2 regions of the Streptomyces erythrochromogenes genome follow, and region 2 is predicted to be linked to the other one. Evidence: riboswitches for the same ligand, from Rfam matches in the RefSeq annotation. Region 2 holds a riboswitch; the other holds the start of a gene.
The links. A riboswitch is a leader RNA that binds a small molecule or an ion and turns the genes downstream of it on or off. The one in region 2 is predicted to bind cobalamin.
Positions count from the first base shown of each region.

Region 1: linked by a shared signal. The riboswitch ahead of cobN (cobaltochelatase subunit CobN) and the one ahead of OHA91_RS13455 (ribonucleoside-diphosphate reductase subunit alpha) in region 2 are both predicted to bind cobalamin.

Region 1 is NZ_CP108036.1:1,959,671-1,965,374, reverse strand. Features, by position in the region: gene OHA91_RS09060 (immunity 49 family protein) at 1-360, shown strand, start outside; gene OHA91_RS09055 (hypothetical protein) at 452-673, shown strand; gene cobN (cobaltochelatase subunit CobN) at 791-4,408, opposite strand; cobalamin riboswitch at 4,449-4,576, opposite strand; gene OHA91_RS09045 (cobalamin biosynthesis protein CobG) at 4,946-5,704, shown strand, end outside.
Region 2 is NZ_CP108036.1:3,032,073-3,037,776, reverse strand. Features, by position in the region: gene OHA91_RS13455 (ribonucleoside-diphosphate reductase subunit alpha) at 1-1,932, opposite strand, end outside; cobalamin riboswitch at 2,067-2,188, opposite strand; gene OHA91_RS13450 (GNAT family N-acetyltransferase) at 2,240-2,737, opposite strand; gene OHA91_RS13445 (CstA-like transporter-associated (seleno)protein) at 2,903-3,100, opposite strand; gene OHA91_RS13440 (carbon starvation CstA family protein) at 3,097-5,343, opposite strand; gene OHA91_RS13435 (GntR family transcriptional regulator) at 5,446-5,704, opposite strand, start outside.

The sequences.
Region 1 (5,704 bases), 1.1 Mb from region 2:
TCCGGCGGCACCGGCGACGCGGTCGTGGAGAAGCTGCTCGCCACCATGCAGGCGTCCCTGCCCGAGACGCTGACCCACTCCCCGGACGAGTTCGTGAACCGCGTCGACTACCAGCCGGTCGCGCTCTTCCACCGCCTCTTCACCCGGGACCACGAGGCCTTCGGGGAGGCGCTCAACGAGGCCCTCGCGGAACACGGCAGCTACTGGGCGGAGTCGGCGGCGCCGCGCGCCCGGGTGGCGCTCGGCCCGCTCGCCATGGCCTGCCTCGCCCACGACCAGGGATTCCCGATCGATCCGGAACGGCTGCCGCACCTGCCCAGGTACCTCGTCGACGGCAAGAGGATCGAGGACATCTCCTGACACACCGGCGGCGTGCCGCAGCGCGAGGTGATTGTCCGATTGAGTTAGGTTTGCCCGCGTATGTGGTGCCGATGTTCCCGGAGGGACACTCATGGCGATCGATCTGGACAAGGTGCTCGACAAGGCATGGGCCGACAAGCCGCTGGCCGACGTGCTGGCCGCTCCCGTGGCCGCGCTGAAGGGCGTCAGCGAGAAGGACGGCGAGCTGCTGCACGAGGCGTTCGGTGTCAAGACCGTCGCCGACTTCGGGCAGCTGAAGTACGTACGGTGGGCGCAGGCGCTCGTCGCGCTGAACCAGACCGTCAAGGCGTAGCCGGCCGGCGGTCCGCGTACTCGGGGTACGCGGATCCGACCGCGCGAAGGCCGTCCTTCCCACCCGCTGAAGGGGTGGGAAGGACGGCCTTCGTCGTCGACGGGTACAGCCGGCGGACTACTCCGCCTCACCTTCCAGGTTGCCCTCCGTGTCCAGGTACACCTGGCGCAGGGACTCCAGGACCTGCGGGTCCGGCTTCTCCCACATGCCGCGGGACTCCGCTTCGAGGAGGCGCTCCGCGATGCCGTGCAGGGCCCACGGGTTCGCCTCCTCCAGGAAGGCGCGGTTGACCGGGTCCAGGACGTACGTCTCGGTGAGCTTGTCGTACATCCAGTCCGCGACCACGCCCGTCGTGGCGTCGTAGCCGAAGAGGTAGTCCACCGTGGCCGCGAGCTCGAAGGCGCCCTTGTAGCCGTGGCGGCGCATCGCCTCGATCCACTTCGGGTTCACGACGCGGGCGCGGAAGACGCGGCTGGTCTCCTCCACCAGGGTGCGGGTCTTGACCGTCTCCGGGCGGGTGGAGTCGCCGATGTACGCCTCGGGGGCCGTGCCGCGCAGGGCGCGGACCGTGGCCACCATGCCGCCGTGGTACTGGAAGTAGTCGTCCGAGTCCGCGATGTCGTGCTCGCGGGTGTCCGTGTTCTTCGCCGCGACCGTGATCCGCTTGTAGGCCGTCTCCATCTCGTCCCGGGCGGGGCGTCCTTCGAGGCCGCGGCCGTAGGCGTAGCCGCCCCACACCGTGTAGACCTCCGCCAGGTCGGCGTCCGTACGCCAGTCGCGGGAGTCGATCAGCTGGAGGATGCCCGCCCCGTACGTACCCGGGCGCGAGCCGAAGATACGGGTCGTCGCGCGGCGCTCGTCACCGTGCAGGGCCAGGTCCGCCTGGGCGTGCGCGCGGACGTAGTTCTCGGACTCCGGCTCCTCCAGCGAGGCGGCGAGCCGGACCGCGTCGTCCAGCAGTCCGATCACGTGCGGGAACGCGTCGCGGAAGAAGCCCGAGATGCGCAGCGTCACGTCGATGCGGGGCCGGCCCAGCTCCACGAGCGGGATCGCCTCCAGGCCGGTGACGCGGCGCGAGGCCTCGTCCCAGACCGGGCGGATGCCGAGCAGGGCGAGGACCTCGGCGACGTCGTCGCCCGCCGTGCGCATCGCGCTCGTGCCCCACAGGGACAGGCCGACCGAGGCGGGCCACTCGCCGTTGTCGGTGCGGTAGCGGGTGAGCAGGGAGTCCGCCAGGGCCTGGCCCGTCTCCCACGCGAGGCGGGACGGGACGGCCTTCGGGTCGACCGAGTAGAAGTTGCGGCCCGTCGGCAGGACGTTGACCAGGCCGCGCAGCGGGGAGCCCGAGGGGCCGGCCGGCACGAAGCGGCCGTCCAGGGCCGCGACCACGTGGGCGATCTCGTCCGTCGTGCCGGCCAGGCGCGGAACCACCTCGCGGGCCGCGAAGGACAGCACCTCCGCGACGTCCGCCGGGTGGTCCGCCGCGACCGAGGCCACGGCGCCCGGGGCCCAGTCGGCGTCCTCCATCGCCTGGACCAGGGCGCGGGCCTGCTCCTCGACGTCGTCCGCGGAGGTACGGGTGGCCTTCGACTCGTCCAGGCCCAGCGCCTCGCGCAGGCCCGGAAGGGCCGTGGTGCCGCCCCAGATCTGGCGGGCGCGCAGGATCGCGAGGACCAGGTTGACCCGGGCCTCGCCCGTCGGGGCGCCGCCCAGGACGTGCAGGCCGTCGCGGATCTGGGCGTCCTTGACCTCGCACAGCCAGCCGTCGACGTGCAGCAGGAAGTCGTCGAAGCCGTCGTCGTCCGGGCGCTCCGCCAGACCCAGGTCGTGGTCGAGCTTCGCCGCCTGGATCAGCGTCCAGATCTGCGCGCGGATGGCCGGCAGCTTCGCCGGGTCCATCGCGGAGATCTGGGCGTACTCGTCCAGGTGCTGCTCCAGGCGCGCGATGTCGCCGTACGACTCCGCGCGCGCCATCGGCGGCACCAGGTGGTCCACCAGGGTGGCGTGCACGCGGCGCTTGGCCTGGGTGCCCTCGCCCGGGTCGTTGACCAGGAACGGGTAGACGAGGGGGAGGTCGCCGAGGGCGGCGTCGGGTGCGCACGCCGCGGACAGGCCGGCGTTCTTGCCCGGCAGCCACTCCAGGTTGCCGTGCTTGCCCAGGTGGATCATCGCGTCGGCGCCGAAGCCGCCGTCCTCCGCACGCGCCTGGATCCAGCGGTACGCGGCCAGGTAGTGGTGCGAGGGCGGCAGATCGGGGTCGTGGTAGATCGCGATCGGGTTCTCGCCGAAGCCGCGCGGCGGCTGGATGAGGATCAGGAGGTTCCCGCGGCGCAGGGCGGCCAGGACGATGTCGCCCTCGGGGTTCGCCGAGCGGTCCACGAACATGCTGCCCGGGGCCTCGCCCCAGTGCTCCTCCACGCTGCCCCGCAGCTCGGCGGGGAGCTCGGCGAACCAGCGCTTGTAGTCGGCGGCGGGGATGCGGACCGGGTTGCGGGCCAGCTGCTCTTCGGTCAGCCAGTCCTGGTCGTGGCCGCCGGCCTCGATCAGGGCGCGGATCAGCTCGTCGCCGTCGCCCGAGACCAGGCCGGGGATCTCGGGGACCGGGCCGAAGTCGTAGCCCTCGGCGATGAGGGTGCGCAGCAGCTCCACCGCGCTGGCCGGGGTGTCCAGGCCGACCGCGTTGCCGATGCGGGAGTGCTTGGTCGGGTACGCGGAGAGGACGAGGGCGATCTTCTTGTCGCGGCGCTCGATGTGGCGCAGCCGGGCGTGGCGCACGGCGATGCCGGCGACCCGGGCGGCCCGCTCGGGGTCGGCCACGTAGGCGGGCAGGCCGTCCTCGTCGAGCTCCTTGAAGGAGAACGGGACGGTGATCAGCCGGCCGTCGAACTCGGGCACGGCGACCTGCGTCGCGGCGTCCAGCGGGGAGAGGCCCTCGTCGTTCTCCTCCCAGGCGGCGCGGGAGCCCGTCAGGCACAGGGCCTGGAGGATCGGCACGCCGAGGCCGGCGAGCGCGCCCGCGTCCCAGGACTCGTCGTCGCCGCCCGCCGAGGCGGTGGCGGGCTTGGTGCCGCCCGCCGCGAGGACGGTGGTGACGACCGCGTCCGCGGAACCCAGGGCCGCGACGAGCTCCGGCTCCGGGCTGCGCAGGGAGGAGACGAAGAGGGGGACCGGCCGGGCGCCGTGGGCCTCGATGGCCTCGCAGAGCGTGTGCACGAAGCCGGTGTTGCCGCTCATCTGGTGGGCGCGGTAGTAGAGCACGGCGACCTCGGGGCCGTCCGTGCGCTGCGCGGTGCGCTCCAGGGGGCCCCAGGTGGGGGCGGCGGCGGGCGGCTCGAAGCCGTGGCCGGTGAGCAGGACGGTGTCGGAGAGGAACCGGGCCAGCTGTTCGAGGTTGGCCGGGCCGCCGTGCGCGAGGTAGGCGTGCGCCTCGGCCGCGATGCCGATCGGAACCGTGGAGGCCTCCATCAGCTGGGCGTCCGGAGCCTGTTCGCCGGTCAGGACCACGACCGGGCGGGTCTGGCCGGGGGCCAGCAGCAGGTCCAGGCCGTCCTGCCAGGCCCGCAGGCCGCCGAGGAGGCGTACGACGACCAGGTCGGCCCCGTCGAGGAGGCCGGGGAGGTCGTCGAGGGGAAGGCGGGAGGGGTTCGCGAACCGGTACGGGACGGGGGCGTCCGCCGTGTTCGCTGCGCGAGCGCTGAGCAGATCGGTGTCGGACGTCGACAGCAGCAGGATCATGCGGCGGCAGGCCTTCCTCGGGGTTTCCGCGCCCCGGGCAGTGAGGACAGCGGGAGTTCCTGACTCACCCGGCCCCATGGCTCGGCCGGGTTCACAGTGGCGGGACCGCGCCGGATTCGCACCGGGCTTCCTCCCATGTCGCCGTCCTCGGCGACGGCGGACCGTGTGGGCCGCCGGAAGGTCATCTTAGGGGCGGGTGGTCCGTGCCGGGGTGGGCGGGGCCGTGGTCGTGTGCGGTGCCCCTGCGGGGGGCTCGGCCGTGGCTTGGTCGGTGGGGCGGGCTGGTTGTGTCGGGTGTGGTGCTGCTGCGGGGGGCTCGGCCGTGGCTTGGTCGGTGGGGCGGGCTGGTTGTGTCGGGTGCGGATCCGTTGCAGGGGCTCTGCCCCCGGACCCCCGCGCCCCAAACTCCCCCGGCCACCGCTGGGTGGTACCCCCTGGCAGGGCTGGGATTTCCGGCGGTGCCCGGAGCGCGCCGGGTGACGGAGAGTGGCGGCGGACACAGTTCCGGTGAGGGGAAACGTGGGTATGCTCGCCGCCATGCCCCAGCCCCCTTCCGCCGTATCGCGGGACGAACCCGTCATACGGGACCGCGATGACGCCTGCCCCGGCGCGCTCCGGCTCCACGCGGCGGACGACGGGCACCTCGCACGCGTCCGGATCCCCGGCGGGGCGCTGACCGCGCACCAGGCCTCGCTCCTCGCGTCGGCCGCCGACCGGTTCGGCGACGGGCACCTGGAGCTCACCTCCCGCGGCAACGTGCAGCTGCGCGGCCTCGCCGACGGCTGCGGCGCCGGACTCGCCGCGCTGCTGGACGCGGCCGGGCTGCTGCCCGCGCCAGGCCACGAACGCGTACGCAACATCGTGGCCACCCCGACCTCGCAGGACGTACTGCCCTGGGTCCGCGAGCTGGACCGGCTGCTGTGCGCGAACGCCCGCGTCACCGCCCTGTCCGGCCGCTTCCTGTTCGCCCTCGACGACGGGCGCGGGGACGTGGCCGCCCTGGAACCCGACGTCACCGTCCTCGGGAGGCCCGGCGGCCGGGCGCTGGTACGCCTCGGTGCGGCCGCCGGGGCCGTGGCCGTCGCCGCACAGGACGCCCCGCGTGCCGCGCTGCTCGCCGCCGAGTACTTCCTCGATGCCGCGGACGCGGCCGGTACCCGCGCCTGGCGCCTGGCCGAACTGCCCGCCGGACACGCCCTGGACGACGCGGAGTTCACCGCCCGCCTGACCGCCGCCGGCATCGACGCGGCCCGCACCCCCGAAGTGGCCTGGCCGTACACCGCCCCGCCCCGGCCG
Region 2 (5,704 bases):
GAACTCGCCCGACAGGGTCTCGCGCTTGAACAGGTTGGAGACCTGCGGCTCGATGCACTCGTACACGCCGGCGATCGAGGCGATGGTCGCCGTCGGGGCGATGGCGAGGAGCAGGGAGTTGCGCATGCCGGTCTCGGCGACGCGGGCGCGCAGCGCGTCCCAGCGCTCCGGCCAGTTCAGCTCGACGTCGTAGTGGTCCGGGTGCAGGACGCCGCGCGCGGTGCGGGTCTGCTCCCAGGCCGGCAGCGGGCCGCTGCGCTCGGCCAGGTCGCAGGAGGCCTCGTACGCGGCCAGCATGATGCGCTCGGAGAGCTTGGTCGACAGGGCCTTCGCCTCGGGGGAGTCGAAGGGCAGCTTCAGCTTGAAGAAGACGTCCTGGAGGCCCATCGCGCCCAGGCCGACCGGGCGCCAGCGGGCGTTGGAGCGGCCGGCCTGCTCGGTCGGGTAGAAGTTGATGTCCACGACGCGGTCGAGGAAGGTGACGGCGGTGCGGACGGTCTCGTCGATCCGCTCCCAGTCGATCTCGCCGTCCACGACGAAGGCGCCGAGGTTGACCGAGCCGAGGTTGCAGACGGCCGTCTCGCCGTCGTTGGTGACCTCGATGATCTCGGTGCACAGGTTCGAGGAGTGGACGACGGTGCCCGGCTCGGCGGTCTGGTTCGCCGTGCGGTTGGAGGCGTCCTTGAAGGTCATCCAGCCCTGGCCGGTCTGCGCGAGGGTGCGCATCATCCGGCCGTACAGGTCGCGGGCCGGCATGGTCTTGCGGGCCAGTCCGTCGGCCTCGGCCTTGCGGTAGGCGGCGTCGAACTCGTCGCCCCACAGGTCGACCAGCTCGGGCACGTCGGCCGGGGAGAACAGCGACCACTCGGCGTCGGCGTTCACGCGGCGCATGAACTCGTCCGGCACCCAGTGGGCGAGGTTCAGGTTGTGGGTGCGGCGCTGGTCCTCACCGGTGTTGTCGCGGAGCTCCAGGAACTCCTCGATGTCCGCGTGCCAGGTCTCCAGGTAGACCGCGGCGGCGCCCTTGCGGCGGCCGCCCTGGTTCACGGCGGCGACGGAGGCGTCGAGCGTCTTCAGGAACGGCACGATGCCGTTGGAGTGGCCGTTGGTGCCGCGGATCAGCGAACCGCGGGCGCGGATGCGGGAGTACGACAGGCCGATGCCGCCCGCGTGCTTCGACAGGCGCGCGACCTGGTGGTAGCGGTCGTAGATCGAGTCGAGCTCGTCCAGCGGGGAGTCCAGCAGGTAGCAGGAGGACATCTGCGGGTGCCGGGTGCCGGAGTTGAAGAGCGTGGGGGAGGAGGGCAGGTAGTCGAGGCGGCTCATCAGCCGGTACAGCGAGGCCACCTCCTCGACGGCCTGGACGCTCTCGTCCGCGGCGAGGCCGCAGGCCACGCGCAGCATGAAGAACTGCGGGGTCTCGATGACCTGACGGGTGATCGGGTGGCGCAGCAGGTAGCGGCTGTGCAGGGTGCGCAGGCCGAAGAAGCCGAAGCGGTCGTCGGCGCCCTCGGCGAGGGTGTGCTCGACCAGCGCGTCCAGGCGGCTCGCGTGCGTGCGCACGAACTCGGCGGTGCGGTCGGCGATGAGGCCCTCGCGGTGGCCGACCTCGACGGAGGCGGAGAACGAGGTGGAGCCCTGGCTCGCGGCCTCGTCGCGCACGGCCAGCGTCAGCAGGCGGGCGGCGAGCTTCGAGTACGCGGGGTCCTCGGAGATGAGCCCGGCGGCGGACTCGGTGGCCAGCCCGCGCAGTTCGGCCTCGTCGGCGGCGGAGCTGCGGCCGCGGAGCGCGGCGGCAGCGACGCGGCCGGGGTCGGTGTCGGGGAGGTCCGCCGTAAGTTCGGTGAGGGTACGCAGCAGCGTGGCCCCCGGGCCCTCGGTGTTGTCGCCAGAAACGGACTCGGCGCGCGGTGCGGAAGGCGCGATGGTCACGGCGGGAGCTCTCCCTCGCTCGGCCCGGTCATCGGCGGCGGGCGCGGGCGCATGCGGGCGTGGCAGGAGGGCACACCGCACGGCGTCCACCGGCCCAACCGCGAGGCCCGGACGTGTCGGCACCCGGGTCGGTCGATCCGGGCGCGCTGTCGGCAGGTCATCGGACTTGGTGTCCGGATGCCGGACACTTCATACCGTTGCGGGACAGTTCCGGATTCACACCGGATTCCCCTGCGGCGACAGCAGGCATGAGCATACATGTGGGGGGGCGCCGATGCGCGACCCCCCACATGTTGTGTCGGCGTGGCTACAGCTTGAGTCGATACGTGAGCAGTGTCAGGCCCTCGATGGGCGCCCAGTCCCGCTCCGGAGTGCGTACGAAGCCCAGGCGCGCGTAGATCCGGTGGGCCCCGGCCATGCTCCGCTGGGTGGAGAGGACGACGCCCGTGACGCCCTCGACGGCCCGCGCACGCTCGATGCACGCCCGCACCAGGGCCTCGCCGGCGCCCTGGCCGCGGGCCGCGTGGGCCACCGCCAGCATCCGGAACTCGGCCTCGTCCGGGCCGGCGATGTCGGCGAGCGGGCTGCCGGGTGCGGCGAAGGTCACCCCGCCGAGCACCTGCCCGTCGCGCTCGGCGACGAGCACCTCGGCCAGTGCGGCCCGCCCGGCCACGTCGCGGAGCACGTTGAGGTAGGCGTTGTCCTCGTTGAAGTCCAGGTGCCCGTCGGCGAGGTAGGCCTGCGCCGTGATCTCGCCCAGCGTCTCGTAGTCGGCGGGCACCGCCGTTCTGATCACCATGTCCATGCGGTCGAGTGTGCAGGACGGGTGTCGGGGCCCGGCGCCGTCGTCGGGGGCAGCACCGCCCCGACCCCGTCGGCCGCACCCTTCAGACCGAGCCCCTCGAGGACGGGGTGCGCTGAGGACGCCGAAGGGCCCCGCCGCGTCGTGCGGCGGGGCCCTTCGCATGTGTCAGCAGCAGCGGAAGCCCTCGCGGGGGTCCGCCTCGCGGGCGTCCGTGCGGGCGCGTTCGAAGGCGCGGCGGGTGAGGACCTCCGCGTCCGGGTCGTGGGAGCGGGCGTGGGCGACGTACCGGTCGTACGCGGCCTCCCCGGAGAACTCCCGTACGTAGAACCTGGCCCTGGCCAGCACGCTCCGTACGGTGCTCACCCCACCGGCTCCTTGACCTGCCCGCCGCCGGAATCGCGGTCGGCCGCGGCGGCGAGCCGGGCCCGCTCCTCGGCGGTCGCGATCAGGCCGGCCGGGGCGACGATCTTCGACTCGGTCCACGGGACCTCGGAGAGCTTCGCCGACCCCGGGTCGCGGACGGCCTTGACGCAGGTGCGGAGCGCGTCCGCGAGGACCACGATGATCAGCACCGCGAAGAGGGCGCACAGCACGCCGTCCACCGTGGCGTTGGTGACGATCGTGTGCATGTCGTCCATGTTCTTGGCCGGGGCCAGGACCTTGTCGGCGTCGATGCCCGCCTGGTACTTGTCGCGCTGGGCGAAGAAGCCGACCTTCACGTCCTCGGAGAAGACCTTCTGGTAGCTGGCGGTGAGGGTCACCGTGGCGTCCCAGACCAGCGGGACGCCCGTAACCCAGGCCCACTTGAGCCGGCCGGACTTCACCAGCAGCGTGGTGCAGACGGCCAGCGCGACCGCGGCCAGCAGCTGGTTGGCGATGCCGAAGAGCGGGAAGAGCTGGTTGATGCCGCCCAGCGGGTCCTTGATGCCGACCCACAGGAAGTAGCCCCACGCGCCGACCACGATCGCGCTCGCGAACCACACGCCGGGCTTCCAGCTGACGTCCTTGAAGGACTTGTGGACGTTGCCGAGGGTGTCCTGGAGCATGAACCGGCCCACGCGGGTGCCCGCGTCGAGCGTCGTCAGGATGAAGAGCGCCTCGAACATGATCGCGAAGTGGTACCAGAAGGCCTTCATCCCGGCGCCGCCGATGACGGAGGAGAAGATCTCCGACATTCCGAGTGCGAAGGTCGGCGCGCCGCCCGTACGGGACAGCAGGCTGGCTTCCTCGACGTCCTTGGCGGCCTGGGTGAGCGCCTCGGGCGAGATGGCGAAGCCGAAGTTCGTCACCGCCTGCGAGGCGGACTCGACCGTGGTGCCGATGATCCCGGGAGGGGAGTTCACCGCGAAGAAGAGGCCGGGCTCGATGATGCAGGCAGCGATGATCGCCATGACGGCGACGAACGACTCGGTCAGCATGGCGCCGTAGCCGATCATGCGGACCTGGGTCTCCTTCTGGATCATCTTCGGGGTGGTGCCCGAGGAGACCAGGGCGTGGAAGCCCGAGAGCGCGCCGCACGCGATGGTGATGAAGACGAACGGGAACATCGACCCGGCGAAGACCGGGCCGTCGCCGCGGGCCGCGAAGTCGGTGATCGAGGGCATCTTCAGCGTCGGCATCGCGATGACCACGCCGATCGCGAGGAGCGCGATGGTGCCGACCTTCATGAAGGTGGAGAGGTAGTCGCGGGGCGCGAGCAGCATCCACACCGGCAGGACCGACGCCAGGAAGCCGTACACCACCATCCAGATGACGAGCGTCTCCTTCTCCAGGGTGAAGGTCCCGGCGAAGGAGGACTCGGCGACCCAGCCGCCCGCGACGATGGCGAGCAGCAGCAGGGCGACACCGATGAGGGAGACCTCGGTGACCCGGCCCGGCCGCAGGACGCGCAGGTAGAAGCCCATGAAGACGGCGATCGGGATGGTCATGCCGATGGAGAAGACGCCCCAGGGCGAGTGCGCCAGGGCGTTGACGATGACCAGGGCCAGCACCGCCAGCAGGATGATCATGATGGCGAACACGGCGACCAGGGCGGCGGCTCCGCCCACGGGGCCGATCTCGTCCCGCGCCATCTGGCCGAGCGAACGGCCGTCGCGGCGGGTGGAGAAGAACAGCGTCACCATGTCCTGGACGGCGCCGGCGAAGATCACGCCCGCGACGATCCAGATGGTTCCGGGCAGGTAGCCCATCTGCGCGGCGAGCACGGGCCCGACGAGCGGGCCGGCGCCGGCGACGGCGGCGAAGTGGTGGCCGAAGAGAACGCGGCGGTCGGTGGGATGGAAGTCGACACCGTTGTCAAGGCGTTCGGCGGGAGTGGCCCGCGTCGCGTCGACCTTCAGTACGCGGTGCGCGATGAAGCGGGCGTAGAAGCGGTAGGCGATGGCGTACGAGCCCAGGGCCGCGGCGAGCAGCCAGGCCGCGGAGATCTCCTCGCCGCGCGAGAGCGCCAGCACGCCCCAGCCGATGGCGCCGACGAGTCCGACGAGGACCCACACGGCGATGGACTTGGGGGAGGGCGAGCCCGATGGGGTTGCCGGACTCGCCGTGGCCCGTTGTGTACCTGTTGCTTCCGGTTCAGGCATGATCCTGGTCCCCTCGTCGATCATCTGCGTAAGCAGGCGGAATCTACGGGGGATTGCCTGGTGAACGTAAGACCCCGTCCGCATTCCGGTCTCGGAATTCCGGTGCGCGGGGCGGGGTCACGGGTGTCAGGCGGCGGGGCGCTTGAGCCTGGCGACGAACTTGTAGCGGTCGCCGCGGTACACCGACCGCACCCACTCCACCGGTTCGCCGTCGGCGTCCAGGGAGTGCCGGGAGAGCATCAGCATCGGCAGCCCGACGTCGGTGCCGAGCAGGCCGGCCTCGCGCGGGGTGGCCAGCGAGGTCTCGATCGTCTCCTCGGCCTCCGCCAGGTGGACGTCGTACACCTCGGCGAGGGCGGTGTAGAGGGAGGTGTACTTGGCGAGC